2 regions of the Streptomyces sp. NPDC002734 genome follow, and region 2 is predicted to be linked to the other one. Evidence: riboswitches for the same ligand, from Rfam matches in the RefSeq annotation. Region 2 holds a riboswitch; the other holds the start of a gene.
What was found. Region 2 has a riboswitch for ZMP and ZTP ahead of ABT026_RS03410 (bifunctional 5,10-methylenetetrahydrofolate dehydrogenase/5,10-methenyltetrahydrofolate cyclohydrolase). Riboswitches for the same ligand answer to the same signal wherever they lie in the genome.
Positions count from the first base shown of each region.

Region 1: linked by a shared signal. The riboswitch ahead of ABT026_RS00150 (glycine hydroxymethyltransferase) and the one ahead of ABT026_RS03410 (bifunctional 5,10-methylenetetrahydrofolate dehydrogenase/5,10-methenyltetrahydrofolate cyclohydrolase) in region 2 are both predicted to bind ZMP and ZTP.

Region 1 is NZ_JBEOVU010000001.1:26,750-35,098, reverse strand. It holds gene ABT026_RS00160 (glutathionylspermidine synthase family protein) at 1-246, shown strand, start outside; gene ABT026_RS00155 (acyltransferase family protein) at 379-1,638, shown strand; ZMP/ZTP riboswitch at 1,699-1,789, shown strand; gene ABT026_RS00150 (glycine hydroxymethyltransferase) at 1,815-3,257, shown strand; gene trpS (tryptophan--tRNA ligase) at 3,394-4,407, shown strand; gene ABT026_RS00140 (2'-5' RNA ligase family protein) at 4,639-5,211, shown strand; gene dprE2 (decaprenylphospho-beta-D-erythro-pentofuranosid-2-ulose 2-reductase) at 5,297-6,058, opposite strand; gene dprE1 (decaprenylphosphoryl-beta-D-ribose oxidase) at 6,095-7,486, opposite strand; gene ABT026_RS00125 (phosphatase PAP2 family protein) at 7,627-8,235, shown strand; gene ABT026_RS00120 (decaprenyl-phosphate phosphoribosyltransferase) at 8,261-8,349, shown strand, end outside.
Region 2 is NZ_JBEOVU010000003.1:18,570-26,918, reverse strand. It holds gene ABT026_RS03440 (DUF6892 domain-containing protein) at 1-74, opposite strand, end outside; gene ABT026_RS03435 (5-carboxymethyl-2-hydroxymuconate Delta-isomerase) at 183-542, opposite strand; gene ABT026_RS03430 (DUF6928 family protein) at 736-1,509, opposite strand; gene ABT026_RS03425 (serine/threonine-protein kinase) at 1,970-3,457, opposite strand; gene ABT026_RS03420 (GNAT family N-acetyltransferase) at 3,867-4,676, shown strand; gene infA (translation initiation factor IF-1) at 5,038-5,262, shown strand; gene ABT026_RS03410 (bifunctional 5,10-methylenetetrahydrofolate dehydrogenase/5,10-methenyltetrahydrofolate cyclohydrolase) at 5,291-6,151, opposite strand; ZMP/ZTP riboswitch at 6,174-6,259, opposite strand; gene ABT026_RS03405 (SDR family NAD(P)-dependent oxidoreductase) at 6,472-7,275, shown strand; gene ABT026_RS03400 (TetR/AcrR family transcriptional regulator) at 7,470-8,258, opposite strand.

The DNA.
Region 1 (8,349 bases), on a different contig from region 2:
GTGGCCAAGCCGCTGCTCGGGCGCGAGGGGGCCGGCGTCACCCTGCACGAGCCCGGGGACGCCGCACCGGAGCCGCAGGAGCCCTGCTGCTACCAGGAGCTGGCGCCGCTGCCGTCGTTCGACGGGAACCGGGTGGTGCTGGGCGCCTGGGTCGTCGAGGGCGAGGCCGCGGGCCTCGGCATCCGGGAGAGCGCGGGGCTCGTCACGGACACGTACGCGCGGTTCCTGCCGCACGTCATCCTCTGAATCCTCCGAGACGCACTTCGCGGCGGCGGGCCACCCGGTGTTCATCCCGGGGACGGGCCCCCGTCGGGTTGCCCTCCTAGTCTGCCCGGGCCCGCACGACCCGCCCCGGTCCGCCCAGGAGCCCGCAGAGCGATGACCACCGTTCCCGTCCCCGTCCCCGGACCCCGGTCCGCGCCCGGCACGTCCGGCCCGGCCACCGCCGCTCCCCGTGGCGTGGCCACGGCGCGCGACCCGTGGTGGGACAACACCCGGTTCCTCGCGGCCACCCTGATCGTCGTGCTGCACACCACGGGCAGCCTGCTGGGCCGGGTGGAGGCCCTGCACGCCTTCCAGCTCGGCGCCTGGGCGTTCCGGGTCCCCGCGTTCGTCCTGCTGGCCGGGGTGTTCAGCAAGGCCGGGCCGCTCGGGGCCCGGCCGCTGCGGGCCCTGATCCGGTCCGTGGCGCTGCCCGGCCTCCTCTTCGGGCTCCTGTTCTCGCTGGAGAGCTGGGCCCTGGGCGCCGAGTTCCGGGTGCACGTCGCCCAACTGCCCTGGAACCTGTGGTTCCTGATGTCGCTGTTCTTCTGGCGGCTGCTGCACCCCCTGGTGCTCCAGCTGCGCCTCCCGCTGGCGACCACCACGGCGGTGGCGCTCGCGGTCGGTTACCTGCCCGACTTCGGCCTGCAGTTCTCGGCCTCCCGGACCCTGGTCTACCTGCCGCTCTTCCACCTCGGCTGGTGGGTCGGCCAGGGCGGCCTGCGCTCCTGGTTCGCCCGCCGGTGGACCCTGCCGGTGGCGGTCGCCGGCGTCCTGGCCTCGGTCCTCGTCGGCGTGCTGTGGCACCGGGACGTCGAGGGCCGGTGGCTGTCCATGCGGCACCCCTACTCGCCGGCCGACCCGACGGGGCTGGAGTGGGCGTGGCTGATCCGGCTGGCGGTGCTCGCCTGCGCCGCCGTGCTGGTGCTGTGCCTGCTGCGGGTGATGCCCAGGCGGCGCCTGCCGTTCGTCTCCACGCTGGGGGCGGGCGGGTTCACGATCTACCTGCTGCACCCGCTGGTGATCCTCCCGTTCCGCGAGAAGGGGTGGATCGCGAAGGCGGACCGGCCGGTGGAGGTGGCCGCTCTGGTGCTGTGCGCGGTCGCGCTGTCGGCGGTGCTCGGTTCGCCCCCGGTCCGGCGGCTGGCCCGCCCGCTGACCCACCCCCCGGTCGGCCTCCTGCTGCGCCCCGAGCCCCCGGCGCCGCCCGCGCCGCCGGCACCGCCCGAGCCCCCGGCGCCGCCCGCGCCCCCAGTACCGCCCGCGCCCCCGGCCCCGCCCCGTCCGGACGCGCCCGGAACCGCGCCCTCGCCGGTCCCCGATGCCGCCCTCGCCCCCGCCTCCCGCCGACCCTCCGCGCGCCTGCCGGGCCGCTGACCGGCGGCGTCTCACGCGACGGGCCGACTGGCGGGGGGCCCGGCGGTCCCCGGTAGGCTGGCCCAGGGCCGTGACTGGCGCGCTGGGATGGGACGGACCATCGGGGAGCGGCCCGGAGGAACCACACGTGCCGTGCGCCTGGGCCACACCGTGACCGCACCCTGCCGGAGGCCGCCATGCCCGATCTTTCCCCCGAGTCCGCCGCGTACCGCTCCGCCCTGGACGTCGTCCGCGCCGTCGAGCCCCGCGTCGCCGACGCCATCGGCCAGGAGCTCGCCGACCAGCGCGAGATGCTCAAGCTGATCGCCTCCGAGAACTACGCCTCGCCCGCGACGCTCCTCGCGATGGGCAACTGGTTCAGCGACAAGTACGCCGAGGGCACCGTCGGCCGCCGCTTCTACGCCGGCTGCCGCAACGTCGACACCGTCGAGTCCCTGGCCGCCGAGCACGCCCGCGAGCTCTTCGGCGCCCGCCACGCCTACGTCCAGCCGCACTCCGGCATCGACGCCAACCTGGTCGCCTTCTGGTCGGTGCTCGCCGACCGGGTCGAGGTCCCGCACCTGGCCAAGGCCGGCGTCCGCCAGGTCAACGAGCTCTCCGACGCCGACTGGGCCGAGCTGCGCACCGCCTTCGGCAACCAGCGGATGCTGGGCATGTCGCTGGACGCCGGCGGTCACCTCACCCACGGCTTCCGCCCCAACATCTCCGGCAAGATGTTCGACCAGCGCTCCTACGGCACCGACCCGGAGACGGGCCTGGTCGACTACGAGGCGCTGCGCGCCACCGCCCGCGACTTCAAGCCGCTGATCATCGTCGCCGGCTACTCCGCGTACCCCCGCCTGGTGAACTTCCGGATCATGCGGGAGATCGCCGACGAGGTCGGCGCGACCCTGATGGTCGACATGGCGCACTTCGCGGGCCTGGTGGCCGGCAAGGTGCTGACCGGCGACTTCGACCCGGTGCCGCACGCGCAGATCGTCACCACCACCACCCACAAGTCGCTGCGCGGCCCGCGCGGCGGCATGGTGCTGTGCGACGACTCGCTCAAGGACCAGGTCGACCGCGGCTGCCCGATGGTGCTCGGCGGCCCGCTGCCGCACGTGATGGCCGCCAAGGCCGTCGCCCTGGCCGAGGCGCGTCAGCCCTCCTTCCAGGACTACGCGCAGCGCATCGTCGACAACGCCAAGGCGCTCGCCGAGGGCCTGATGCGCCGCGGCGCGACGCTGGTCACCGGCGGCACGGACAACCACCTCAACCTGATCGACGTGGCCTCCTCCTACGGCCTCACCGGCCGCCAGGCGGAGCAGGCGCTGCTGGACTCCGGCATCGTCACCAACCGCAACGCGATCCCCGCCGACCCGAACGGCGCCTGGTACACCTCCGGCATCCGCATCGGCACCCCCGCGCTGACCACCCGCGGGCTCGGCACGGCGGAGATGGACGAGATCGCGGCGCTGATCGACCGCGTGCTCACCGAGGCCGTCCCCGGCACCACCGCCAAGGGCGCCCCGTCCAAGGCGCAGCACGTGCTGGACGAGAAGGTCTCCGACGAGGTCTCCCGCCGCGCCACCGAGCTGGTCTCCGGCTTCCCGCTGTACCCGACGATCGACCTGGGCTGACGCCCGCGGACCGGGGGCGGCCGTTCGTCCGCCCCCGGGTCCCTCCGTCCGCGTCCGCGCACAGGCCGTCCGCGTCCGGCAAAGGGTTGCGCGACCCGTTCCCTTGATCCGGGGACCACCTGAGAGAATGAGAGGCATGGCCTCTGATCGTCCTCGCGTGCTCTCCGGTATCCAGCCGACCTCCGGCTCGTTCCACCTCGGCAACTACCTCGGCGCCGTCCGCCAGTGGGTGGACCTGCAGACGTCCCACGACGCCTTCTACATGGTCGTCGACCTGCACGCCATCACCGTGCCGCAGGACCCGGAGCAGCTCCGCCGGAACACCCGGCTGTCCGTCGCCCAGCTGCTGGCGGCCGGCCTGGACCCGGAGCACTGCACCCTCTTCGTGCAGAGCCACGTCCCGGAGCACGCCCAGCTCGGCTGGGTGATGAACTGCATCACGGGCTTCGGCGAGGCCTCCCGGATGACGCAGTTCAAGGACAAGTCCGCCAAGCAGGGCAGCGACCGCACCACGGTCGGCCTGTTCACGTACCCGATGCTGATGGTCGCGGACATCCTGCTCTACCAGGCCGACCAGGTCCCGGTCGGCGAGGACCAGCGCCAGCACCTGGAGCTCACCCGCGACCTGGCCGAGCGGTTCAACACGACGTACGGTCCGACCTTCACCGTCCCGAGCGCCTACATCCTCAAGGAGACGGCGAAGATCTACGACCTGCAGGACCCGTCCGCCAAGATGAGCAAGTCGACGGCCAACCCCAAGGGCCTGATCAACCTCATGGACGACCCGAAGGTCACCGCGAAGAAGGTGAAGAGCGCGGTCACCGACACGGAGACCGTGATCCGCTTCGACCGCGAGAACAAGCCGGGCGTCTCCAACCTCCTGACCATCCTCTCCACGCTCACCGGGAAGACGGTCCCGCAGCTGGAGGCGGAGTACGAGGGCAAGATGTACGGCGCCCTGAAGACCGACCTGGCCGAGATCATGGTCGACTTCGTGACGCCGTTCCGCGACCGGACGCAGGAATACCTGGACGACCCGGAGACGCTGGACCAGATCCTCGCCAAGGGCGCGGAGAAGGCGCGCGCGGTGGCCGCCGAGACGCTGGCGACGACCTACGCGCGGATGGGCCTGGTCCCGGCCAAGCACTGACCCGGCCGCCGCCGACGCACGGGCGGCACGGGCGGCGCGCCGAAGGCGGCGGGCAGGATACTCCCCGCGCCCGAGCGCCCCTCGCGCCACCGGTGATCCAGGCGCGATCCTCCCGGTTCGGCGGTGCGCCGCCGTACAGTCGATGGGGACGGCTGACCCCGGCGCGCGGCCGGGGGCAGCACCCGTCGGGCGCGGCCCGGCGTGACGGAAGACGACACGACAGGAGACGACGTGGGGACCGTAACGATCGGCGTGTCGATCTCGGTCCCGGAGCCGCACGGCACCCTGCTCCAGCAGCGGCGCACGGGCTTCGGCGACGCCGCTGCCTTCGGCATTCCCACGCATGTCACCCTGCTCCCGCCGACCGAGGTGGACGCCTCCGCGCTGCCCAAGATCGAGGCGCACCTCGCCGAGGTGGCGGCCGCCGGGCGGCCCTTCCCGATGCGCCTGGCGGGCACCGGAACGTTCCGTCCGCTCTCGCCGGTGGTGTACGTGCGGGTGGTGGCCGGCGCGGACGAGTGCGCCGGGCTGCAGGCCCGCATCCGGGACGAGGCCGGTCCGGTGGCCCGGGAGCTCCAGTTCCCGTACCACCCGCACGTGACGGTGGCGCACGGCATCGACGAGGAGGCCATGGACCGCGCCTACGCGGAGCTGGCCGACTACGCGGCGGAGTGGCCCTGCACCGGCTTCGCCCTCTACGAGCAGGGCGCCGACGGCGTGTGGCGCCGCCTGCGCGACTTCCCCTTCGGCGGCGCCCTGGTCCCGCCCCAGGCCACCGTGGAGAGACACCCCACCCTGCACTGAGCGCGACCGGCACCTTCCGGGTGCGGCGGGCGCCCCGTAGGGTGCCGGGACGCCTGGTGCCGGCCCGACCCCGAACGGCCGCGGGTCAGAGCGGGAGGCGGCGGAAGAGGGGGCGGGGGAGACGGCGCAGGACGGCCATCGCGGGGTGCAGGGTGCCGGGGACCCAGACCGTCGCGGCCCGGCGCCGCAGGCCCGACTCCACGGCCGCCGCGACCGCCCCCGGAGTGGTGGCGAGCGGAGCCTCCCGCAGGCCCGCCGTCATCCGGGTCCGCACGAAGCCGGGCCGCACCACCATCACGTGCACCCCCGTCCCGCACAGTGAGTCGCCCAGTCCCTGCGCGAAGGCGTCCAGGCCGGCCTTGCTGGAGCCGTAGATGAAGTTGCTGCGGCGGGCCCGCTCGGCGGCCACCGAGGAGAGGACCACCAGCGACCCGTGGCCCTGCCCGCGCAGTGCCGACGCGGCCACCAGGCCCGCGGAGACGGCCCCCGTGTAGTTGGTCTGCGCGACCCGCACCGCGCCGGCCGGCTCCCGCTCGTCGCGGGCCTGGTCGCCGAGGACGCCGAAGGCCAGCAGCACCAGGTCGACGTCGCCCTCCGCGAAGACCTTGCCCAGCGTCTCCTCGTGCGTCCCGGTCTCCAGCGCGTCGAACTCCACGGTGCGCACCTCGGCCCCGGGCCGCAGGGCCCGCAGCGAGGCGGCGGCCGCGTCCAGGGCGGGGGAGGGGCGCCCCGCCAGCCACACGGTGCGGCAGCGGCGGGCGAGCATGCGGCGGGCGACCGCGAGGCCGATCTCCGAGGCGCCGCCGAGCACCAGCATCGACTGGGGTGCGCCGAACGCGTCCTTCACATGAGCTCCTTCACGTAGGGGAGACGGCCGTGGCGGTCAGAGACCGAGCCGGCGGGACAGGTCGGAGGTGAACACCCCGCGCGGGTCGAGCTCGGCGCGCAGCGCGCGGAACTCGTCGAGGCGCGGGTACATGGCCGGCAGCAGCTCGGGCCGCAGCCGGGAGTCCTTGGCGAGGTACACCCGCCCTCCGGCGGCCGCGACCTCCTCGTCCAGCTCGTCCAGGAAGGCGTCGAGCCCGGGCAGGCCGGCCGGGACGTCCAGGGCGAGCGTCCAGCCCGCGGTGGGGAACGACAGCCAGCCCGGGTCGCCGTCGCCGAACCGCTTGAGCACGGCCAGGAAGGACGGGCAGCGCCGCTCGGAGACCCGGCGCACGATCCGCCGCAGCGCCTCCTCCTCGCCGTACCCGACGACGAACTGGTACTGCACGAACCCGCGCCGCCCGTAGATCCGGTTCCAGTGCGGCACGCCGTCCAGCGGGTGGAAGAAGGCCGGCAGGCGCTGGAGCTCGCCGGTGCGGCGCCGGGGCGCCTTGCGGTACCAGAACTCGTTGAAGGCGCCCACCGAGGCGCGGCCGAGCAGGCCGTCGGGCAGGAAGGACGGCGCCGCGGGCAGCCGGGAGGGGCGGAAGGCCAGCGGGTCGCGCCGGGTGCGGTCCGGGAGGGCGTCGAGCGGGGCGTGGTCGCCGCGGGTGAGGACGGCGCGGCCGGTGGCGCGGCCGCGGGCCAGCAGGTCGATCCAGGCCACCGAGTAGCGGTAGCGGTGGTCGTTGGCGGTGAGGCGGGCCATCAGGTCGTCGAGGTCGCCGGCCCGCTCGGTGTCCACCGTCATCCAGGACGTTTCCACCGGCTGGAGCGAGACCGAGGCGGTGAGTACGACCCCGGTCAGGCCCATCCCTCCGCAGGTCGCCTCGAACAGCGGGTCGCCGGGCGCCACCGTGCGCACGACGCCGTCGGCGGTGAGCAGCTCCATGGACAGCACGTGGCGGGAGAACGAGCCGGAGACGTGGTGGTTCTTGCCGTGGATGTCGGCCCCGATCGCCCCGCCGACCGTGACGTACCGGGTGCCGGGGGTGACCGGCACGAACCAGCCGAGCGGCAGCAGCACCTGCATCAGCCGGTGCAGCGAGACGCCCGCGTCGCACAGCACCACGCCCGCCGCGACGTCCACGGCGTGGACGCGGTCCAGCGCGGTCATGTCCAGCACGGCGCCGCCCGCGTTCTGCGCCGCGTCGCCGTAGGCCCGGCCCAGCCCCCGGGGGATGCCGCCGCGCGCCCCGCAGCCGCGGACGGCGGCCACCGCCTCGTCGTAGCTCCGCGGCCGGACCACCCGCGCGACGGTCGGAGCGGTGCGGCCCCACCCGGTGACCGGGACGGCGCGGGCGGCGGGCGGCGGGGACGGATCCAGCGGGGAGGGCTGCGTGGGCGGCATGGGCGCGACGCTAGCGGCGACGCGTCCCCTGTGCGGCGACTGCTGCGGATATCGCGCGATTCTCGCCGGAACGGGTGATTGATGACGGTTGGTGCGGCAATGGCCGGGTTCGGGAGCCGTCCCGGTGAACAGTGGGCCGTATGCACGGTGTCCCCTTCCTCGCCCCCTGCCCGCCCCTCTCCCCGCCCGCCTTCCTCCTCCGCCCGCCGGCCCTGCGGCAGCCGCCCGCGCTCCGGCGGCTCGACGCCCGCCTGCTGACCGCCCTGCACGCCCGGGGCGCCCACCCCCGCGCCACCGCCGCCGTCCGCGTCCTGTCGACCGCCGGGGAGCACGGCGCGCTCTGGCTGGCCGCGGGGCTCGCGGCGGCCGCCGTGGACCGGCCCCGCCGATCCGCCTGGCTGCGCGGCACCGCGCTCACCGCCGCCGCCCAGGCCGCCAGCGTGGGCGTCAAGCGTCTGGTGCGCCGCCCCCGGCCCACCGCCGTTCGGGCCCGGGTGCCGGTGCTGGCCAACCACTCCTTCCCCAGCTCGCACGCCGCCTCCAGCGCCGCCGCGGCCGTGGCGGCCGGGGTGCTGCTCCCGGCGGCCGGGGCGGTGGCCGCACCGGTGGCCGTCGCGATGTGCCTGTCCCGGGTGGTGGCCGGCGTGCACTACCCGAGCGACGTCGCCGCCGGCGCCCTGCTGGGCGCGGCCGTCGGCGGCCTGGGGGCGCGCGGGCTGCGGGGACCGCGGGGGAGGGGCCGTGGCTGAACGCGTCGCGGCCACCGGCCCCCGGCTGGTCGGACCCCGCGGCCGCCCGGCCGGGACCCCGCGCCCCGCGCCGCCCCGCCGCCCCCGCCCCGGGGTGCTGCTCGCCGGGCTGGT
Region 2 (8,349 bases):
GTCAGGGTCTCGTCGGTGTACATCAACTGCTCGATGACGAGGAGCTTGAAGTTGAAGTCCTGGAACTGGGCCATGAGCTCACCGTAGGTGACGGCACTGACAGTCACGGCGGGCATCGGCACGAGCGATGGGCACGCGGTGCCCGAGGCACGGTGCCCGCCGTGGACGGGGCGTGGTGCTGCCTAGGCCGAGACGTGCTTGCGGTACGCCGGGCCCAGTTCGCGTATGTCCACGCTGGCGTGCACCGTCAGGTCGGGCACGGCGGCCACCCGTGTCCGCAGGAGGGCGAGGACGGCCTGGCTCAGCTCCGTCTTGACCTCGTCGGTGCGGCCCTGAAGGAGCGTGATCTCTACGTGGACCACCGCGTTGCCGGGCTCCCCTTCGGCGACGTAGGTCTCCTCCACACGGCGGAAGCGGGTCTTGCAGTTGCCGACGGCGGTCTTGGCGATGTCGGCGGTGAGCGGGTGCAGTTCGCGTGCGAAGCCGTGGCGGTCGAAGGCCTCGGTCAGCGACTCGGAGTAGTCGACGGTGATGTGCGGCATCGGGCGCTCCCGTTCGGGCGTCTCAGGGGCTCGTGGTCCTGGTCATCCTCGTACACGGCGAGGAGGGCGGGTCGGGTTTCCGCCGCTTGACCGAGGGCGGGTGGTCACTCGCTCTGTCCGCCAGGACGGAGGCCTTGCCCGGGCGCGGTCGTCCCCGGGGCGGCCTGCCCGCTCAGACGCTTCACGTCGGCGATCATCTCGTCCAGGCCGCCGAGTTCGACCAGCGTGCCGTCCGACCCGTCGTGTAGACACGCGGGGGCCCCATCGCCGCCCCGGCCTGCCGCAACGCGGCCTCCCGCTCGGCCACGGTGGGGCCGTGGGGGCACCGGACCCGGAAGCCGTGCAGGCTGATCGCGGACGCGTCGATGTCGTCGGGTTCCGGCATTCCCTCCTGCACGAAGCCGCAGAGCGCGCGCAGGGCGTCCTCGCCCAGGTCCAGGGGGTGGAAGGGCAGCGGGTACGGCTCCTCGTCCTCGTCGGGCCACGGGACGACGTCCGCCGGTCGGTCACCCGCCCAGTAGGGCACCTCGAAGGGCAGTGGTTCGCCGATGTTCTCGATGATGCCGCTGTCCGGGGAGAGGCTCAGGGATCGGACCAGGCGTCCGTCCTCCCACACCGCGAAGGCGAGCCAGTCGACGACGCTGTGCATGGCGTGCAGCACGAGTCGTCGTCCGGCGCTCGCCGCTACGAGGTACTCGGGAAGTTCGGAAGGGCGGTCGATCATCACCCGTTGGTCGCCCACGACTTCCAGCCCCGGCCAGGCCGCGGCGTAAGCGGTGCCTTCAGGCGGGTACACCCCCGTCGAGAGGCACGCGCCCTCGTCCGCCTGGCACTCCTCGATCTCCCAGCCCGGGTAGAGCCGCCGCATCATCGCGGTGGTGCGAGCCGGGTCGGCCGCGCCCACCTGCCGCAGCAGAGGGGGCACGTCGCCGTCGGCGTACACCAGCACTCCGGTCTTGGCTCCCACAGCCGGCTCCTTCCGAGGTGGACCGTCGATATCGGTCGCACCGTAGCCGTCGGCTCCGACAGCGGTGGCGCGGTGACGCGGTGATCCGGTGACGCGTCGACGCCGCGGACACATCGGTACGGCGGGCGGAAGCCGGCGTGGGCGCTACGGGCGGGGCCGACGGAGGCAGTCGGAGCACCCGTCGGTGCGGCGGGAAGGCCAGCCGCCCGGGTGCGCGAGGTCGGCCTGTGGGGGGAGTCTGGTCGGAGTCCCGGTCGGATCCGGTCGCGGGGCAGCGTCAGGACTCGTCGTCCCGCGCGGCCGGCGCCTGTCACGGCCGCTTCGGGTCCCGGCGGATCAGGTCCCAGCGGTTCGGGTCCTGGTGGTTCGGGTCCTGGCGGTTCGGCGGCCGTCAGGTGAGGTCCGGGAGAGGGCTGTCCTCCGCCACCGCGGCGTTGGACGGGGCGGCGGTCGGCCGGATTCAGCCGGTGCCCTCCTGGGGCGTGGCGGGGTCGGACTGTTCGGTCCGGTCCGGGCCGCCCGGGGTGGTCGGCTGGGTCTCGGCGGGCTCGTCGGCGGGGGTGGGGGCGGTGCTCGGGGCGGTGGGGGGCTCGGCGGCTCCGCCGCCCTCGTCGCCGGGGGCGCCGTTGCCGCTCTTGCCTCCCTTGCCGCCCTTCTCCGTCTTGCCGGCCTCGGCGGGGTCGGCCTTCTTGCCGTGACGGCCGTCCGCCTCCCGGTCCGCGGCCGCCGCCTTGCCGGTCCTCGCCTTGCGGCCGGTCGAGCCCATCGGGTTGGCGGCCGGGACGGCGTAGGAGACGGTCGGGGGAACCCGGTCGGAGTCGCCGGTGCTGTCGGCGGCGGTGTCCTCGGCGCTCGCCTTGCCGGAGGGGCGCTGGGCCTGCGGTGCCGTGGCGGAGGCGCGGGTGTCGTCGTTGTTGCCGCTGGTGTCGGGGGCGAGGGCGACGGTCGCGCCCAGGGCCACGGAGAGAGCGGCGAGGACGGTGCCCACGGCCACCCGGCGGCCGTGGCGCGGGCCGGCCGGGAGGGGGGCGGACCGGGTGACCGCGGCGTCCGGCTCCGCGGACCGCACCGGGAACACCAGGTCCGTCGACGGCGGGACCGGCAGCGGGGCCGCGTCAGGGCTGCCCCCGGCAGCCAGGGCGGCGAGGGTCTTCGCGCAGTGCGCGGCGTCGGGACGGGCGGCGGGGTCCAGGTGGGTCATGGCCCGGATGAGGGCGACGAGGTCCGGGGAGAGCCAGGTGGGGATCAGCGGCGGGCGGTGGAGACGGGCGATCGCCGCCTCGAGCGGGGTGCCCTGGTACTCCGTCCGCCCTTTGACGCACTCCAGCAGCACCAGTCCGAGGGCGTAGACGTCCGTGGCGGGCCCGATGCTCTTGCCCTCGACCTGCTCCGGGGCGAGGTAGGCCGCGGTGCCGGTCAGGGCGTCGGGGGCGGTGTGGCGGGTGGCGTCGACGAAGCGGGCGATGCCGAAGTCGGCCAGGTGGGGCGCGCCGGCGGCGGTGTCGAGCAGGACGTTGGAGGGCTTGACGTCGCGGTGCACTATGCCGGAACGGTGGACGTGGGCGAGTGCCTGGGCGAGCGCGGCGCCGAGTTCGGCGACCCGCCGCTGGGGCAGGGCCCCGCCTTCGAGGAGGTCGCGCAGCGTGGGACCATCGACCAGTTCCATGACCAGGAAGGCGCGCCCGTCGTGGCGTCCCATGTCGTAGACGGTGACCAGGCCCGGGCCCTGCAGGCCGGCGAGCAGGACCGCCTCGGCGGCGAGGCAGTCCTCGGCCTGGTGGTGTGCCCCCGGGCGGAAGACCTTGACGGCCACGGGCCTCTGCAGGCGGGTGTCGACGCCCTTGTAGACGTCGGCCATGCCGCCCATCCCGATCTTCTCCTCCAGCTGATATCGGTCACAGAGGAGATGGGTCGTCCAGGGATCCGCCGATGCCTGTGCGGTAGGCATGGCTGCAGAGGGGCTGGCCTTCATCTGGATCTCCGTTGCTGTCGCCGCGTGACCGGGCTCGGCTCTGGGCCGTGGCGATGCGGGTACCCCGTGGTCCGGTGTGATATCCGGACGAAGTCGGCGCAGCCGGTCCCGGCAGGCCGCCTTCCGGTCTCGCCAGGTCGTTGTCCACCGGGTCCGCCGGTGGGCGCCCGGGCCCCCGACTGCCGTGCGGGGAAAAAGAGTTGGACGGGACGCGGGGCGCGGGGATACCTTGCCGTCGACCGTGACCTTTCGAAGGAGGTGAGACCCGTGAACGACGTTGTTTCGAGGTGGGTGCTCCCTCCTTTCGTCACGGTGTGCGACTGACCCAGGTGGTGTCGTCGGGAGCGCCTTCCTCTGCCGAGGTACTCCTGAAAGGCGAACACCCATGAGCAGCACAGTCAGCGTCACGCGCGTCGCGGAGGACCGGTGGGAGGCCGCGGCCGACGACGGGACCGTCGTCGGCCAGGGCGACGTCTCACGCCGGCCCGACGGGCGGCTCTTCCTCAGCGTCGACGTGTGGCAGGACGCCGCCTTCGACCGGCTCGCCGCCGCGATGCTGGCGGATCTCCCCGAACCGCTGCACACCCTGATCGGCGACGAGGACCACGACCGCCGCGTCGGCTGGGAGCGGCTCGGATTCACCGTCGGACGCCGGGAGTGGGCGTACGACCTGCCCACCGACCCCCGCGTGACGGGACTCGGCGCGGTGCCGCTCCCGGCGGGGGTGTCGATCCTGCCCGCCGGGGAGGCGGACGAGGATCGGCTGCGCGCCCTGGACCGCGCGATCCGGGAGGAGGTCGGCGCCGCGGCCGGCCTGCACCCCCTGCCGGCCGAGCTGGTGTCGGGCCCGCCCGGCGACACGGTGGTGGACCCGTCGAAGTACGCGGTGGCCGTCCGGGACGGGGCACGCTCCGGCGCCGGACGCAACGATGAGGACGGGGGCGCGTACGTCGGGCTGGTCCGGGTGGTGCGGGTGCGACGCCGGGCCCGGGTCGGGCTGATCGCGGTCCGGGCCGACGAGCGCCGGCGCGGGATCGGGCGGGCGCTGCTGGCCCACGCGCTGGACACGCTGGCCCGCGACGGCGTCGGCTTCGCCTGGGCCGAGGCCGACGCGTCCCACGCTGCGGCGACCGCGCTGCTCGAGGGCGCGGGGGCGCGGCGGGCCGGCGCCTCCCTGGAGCTGGTGCGGCCCTGACCTCCGAGCGTTCACAGCGCAGGCGCGCACCACCCGTCACCAGGACCAGGACCAGGACCAGGGCCCGCACGGCATGCGCCCCGCCGTCACGAGGCGGGGACTGGCCTCCCGGCCGCCCAGCGGTCGCGCCGGGCCGGGGCGCGTTCACGGTCCTGCTGACCGGAGACCGGGGACGATGGCCGAAGACGGGGACCGGGGACCGGGGGCGGGGGCCGGCCACCGCCCCACGTGACCCGGTGACCGAACCGCTGCCACCGGGCAGACGCAGGACAGACCGCCCCGCCGGGTCACCGGCACACACTCACATCGGACAGTCGAGCTCTCGAACTGTCGAACCTACTCACCTCGGAAGCGAGACGTCTTGGCAAGGAAAGCGAACGGCCTGGAGATGGAAGGCACCGTCGTCGAGTGCATGCGCAACGCCACCTTCACGGTGGAGCTGCCGAACGGGCACCACGTGCTCGCGCACATCAGCGGGAAGATCCGCAAGAACCGCATCCGTATCCTCCCCTTCGACCGGGTGCTCGTGGAGCTGAGCCCGTACGACCTGAGCCGGGGCCGGATCCTCTTCCGGTACCGCAACTGAGCCACGTGCGGCGCGCGCCGCGACCGGCTCAGGCGCCGCCGAGCTGCTGCTCGGCGGCGTCCACGGTCTGCGCGAGCAGCACCGCGATGGTCATCGGCCCGACGCCGCCGGGGACCGGAGTGATCAGGCGGGCCCGGGTGAGGGCCGCGTCGAAGTCGACGTCGCCGACGTTGCCCGGGTTGTAGCCGGCGTCGATCACCACGGCGCCGGGTTTGACGTCCTCGCCCCGGATCAGCCGGGGCCGCCCGACGGCCGCGATCAGCACGTCGGCCTCCCGGACGATCGCCGGGAGGTCGACCGTGCGGGAGTGGCAGTAGGTCACCGTCGCGTCCTCGGCGAGCAGCAGCATGCCCGCCGGCTTGCCGAGGATCGCGCTGCGGCCCACCACCACGGCGTGTCGGCCGCTCAGTTCGACGTCGTACTCCTTGAGCAGCCGCATGATCCCGCCCGGCGTGCAGGACACGAAGCCGGGGCGCGCGAAGCTCATGGCGGCGAACGAGTGCAGGGTGACGCCGTCGACGTCCTTGGCGGGGTCGACGGCCTCGAACGCGGCGCGCTCGTCGATGTGCGGGCCGCAGGGGTGCTGGAGCAGGATGCCGTGCACGTCCGGGTCGGCGGACAGGGCGGCGAGCGTGTCGACCAGTTCCGCGGTCGTGGTGGTGGCGGGCAGGCCGACGTGCCGGGACCGGATGCCGGCCTTCGCGCACCGCGCCCGCTTCATGCGGACGTACGTCGCCGACGCGGGGTCCTCCCCAACCAGCACCGTCGCCAGGCACGGGCCGCTCCCTGTGCGGCGTGCGAACTCCGCCGCCCTGACTGCGGCCTCGTCCACGACGCGCCGGGCGAGGGCGGCGCCGTCCATCAGCTGGGCCGTGCGGATCGGGGACATCGTCGCCTCCAGGCGTCGAGCAGCCACTCGCCCAGGCGCACGGCAGCGACGTCTCGTCGGACCGCTCCCCGGTGGTGCTCCACCTCAGCGCCAGTCACGGCCCACCGGGCACTGTAGGGGCGAACGCGGCCGGACCGCACCGACTTCACCGGTTCCGGCCCTCGACGCCCGCCGCTGAAAACGATGTTGTGCCGCGGCGCCGGCGCCCGTTGTGCTTGCCTGTTGCCGACGGGGTGGTGTCACGGCCCCGCGTTCGTCGACCTGACGAGCGGACGGTACGGAGGCACCGCGCGGGTGCCGGAACTGACGGGGGTCGCACGATGAGCACGGCGCCGAGAACCGCCCTGGTGACGGGGGCCTCCTCCGGTCTGGGGCGGGAGATCGCCCTGGACCTGGCGCGACGGGGGTGGCGGCTGGTGCTGCCGGTGCGCGCCGAGGGGCGGGGGAAGGAGCTGGTGGCGGCCGCGGAGGCGATGGGCGCGCCCTCGCCGCTGGTCGTCGAGTGCGATCTGTCCGACCACACGGCGGTCCGACGGATGTGCGCGGTGGTCGCCTCCGAGGGCCCGCTGGACCTGGTGGTGAACAACGCGGCCGTCGGCGGCGGCGCCGACCCCACCGTGCGGGGCACCAACGCCGCCGGCGTCGAACTGCGGATGGCGGTCAACGCCGTCACGCCGCACCTGGTCGCCCGCGAGCTGGCCGTTGCGCTGACGCCGGACGGTCGCGTCGTGCAGGTCGGCAGCATGGGCCAACTGCCCATCGACCTGGACGACATGGACTTCGAGCACGGTTACGACGGCGTGGTGGCGTACTGCCGCAGCAAGGTCGCGCTGGTGATGTCCGCGATCGAGCTGGCCCGCGAGGGCGTCCCGGTGAACGTCGTGCACCCGGCGCGGGAGATGCCCACCCCCATGGTCAGGGAGAGCGCCCTGACGGTCAGGTCCACGCTCGACGACGGCACGCTGCCGGTCCTGCGCGTCGCGCTCGACTCCGAGCTGGCGGGCGTGCGCGGCGCGTACTTCCACCGCTTCGACCGCACCGATCCTCACGAGCAGGCCCTCGACGCCGTGGCCCGCGAGCGCGTGGTGGCGTGGCTGGAGGAGGCGGCGGACCGCGTCGCCTGAGGGCGGCACCGGACGGCGCTGTCTCCGGCCCCGAGCGGCCTGAGGGCGACGCCGGACCGCCCCGCGCCGTCCCCCGACCCCGCACGGCTTGGGGGCGGCACCGGACCGTCCCCTCCCCCGACCCGGCGCGACGTGAGGGCGGCACGGGGCTGCCCCTCCCGATCCGGCGGCGCCGTGATGGTGCCGCCCCGCCCCTATCCCCCCGCCTCGATCAGCGCCGCGAACGAGTCCAGCACCCGGCGCAGCCCGAAGACGTACGCGTGGTCCGGGTCGTGCGCGCTGCCGTGGGCCTCGCCGGCGGCCGTGCCGACGCGTGAGGCGAGGGGGTAGACGGCCGGGTCGAGGACCTGGGCGAGCAGGGGGGCGTTGGCCTCCCACCACTCCTGCTCGTCCATGCCTCCGTCGGCTCCGGCGGCCCGCGCGGCGGCAGCGGTGCGGGCGTTCGCCTGGACGAAGGCGAGCAGGTGGGTGAGGCAGTCGTCCATGGTGACGTCGTCCAGGCCGAGGCCGTCGAAGGCGGCGAGCTCGTGCTCGTACTTCGCCATCTGTCCCGGGCCCAGCGGCGGCCGGACGGTGGAGACGGCGGCGGCCCAGGGGTGGCGGGTGAACAGCGCGCGGTTCTCGTCGGCGACGGCGGTCACCTTCTCCCGCCAGGGGCGCCCGGTGGTGTCCGTTCGCGGCATCCGGGCGTAGGCGGCGTCCAGCATCAGGTCGAGCAGCTCGGCCTTGGCGGGGACGTAGGTGTAGAGGGTCATCGGGACGACGCCCAGGTCACCGGCCACCCGGCGCATGGTGAGCGCCTCCAGGCCCTCGGCGTCGGCGAGCCGCGTCGCGGTGTCCACCACGGCGTCGACGCTCAGTGCCCGGCGGGGACCGCGGCGGGTTCCGGCGGGCTCGTCGGCCCGCAGCTCCCCCAGGGCGTCGCGCCACAGCAGGCGCAGAGTGCTGGCGGGATCGCCCGCGCTGGTTCGTTCGGTCGGCATGGATCTGATTTTCCCCGCAGACCTTCTCTGAACACTGTACAATATACGCCGTACAGAGAAAGCGGGCCGGTTCACCGAACCCGCCGGGACC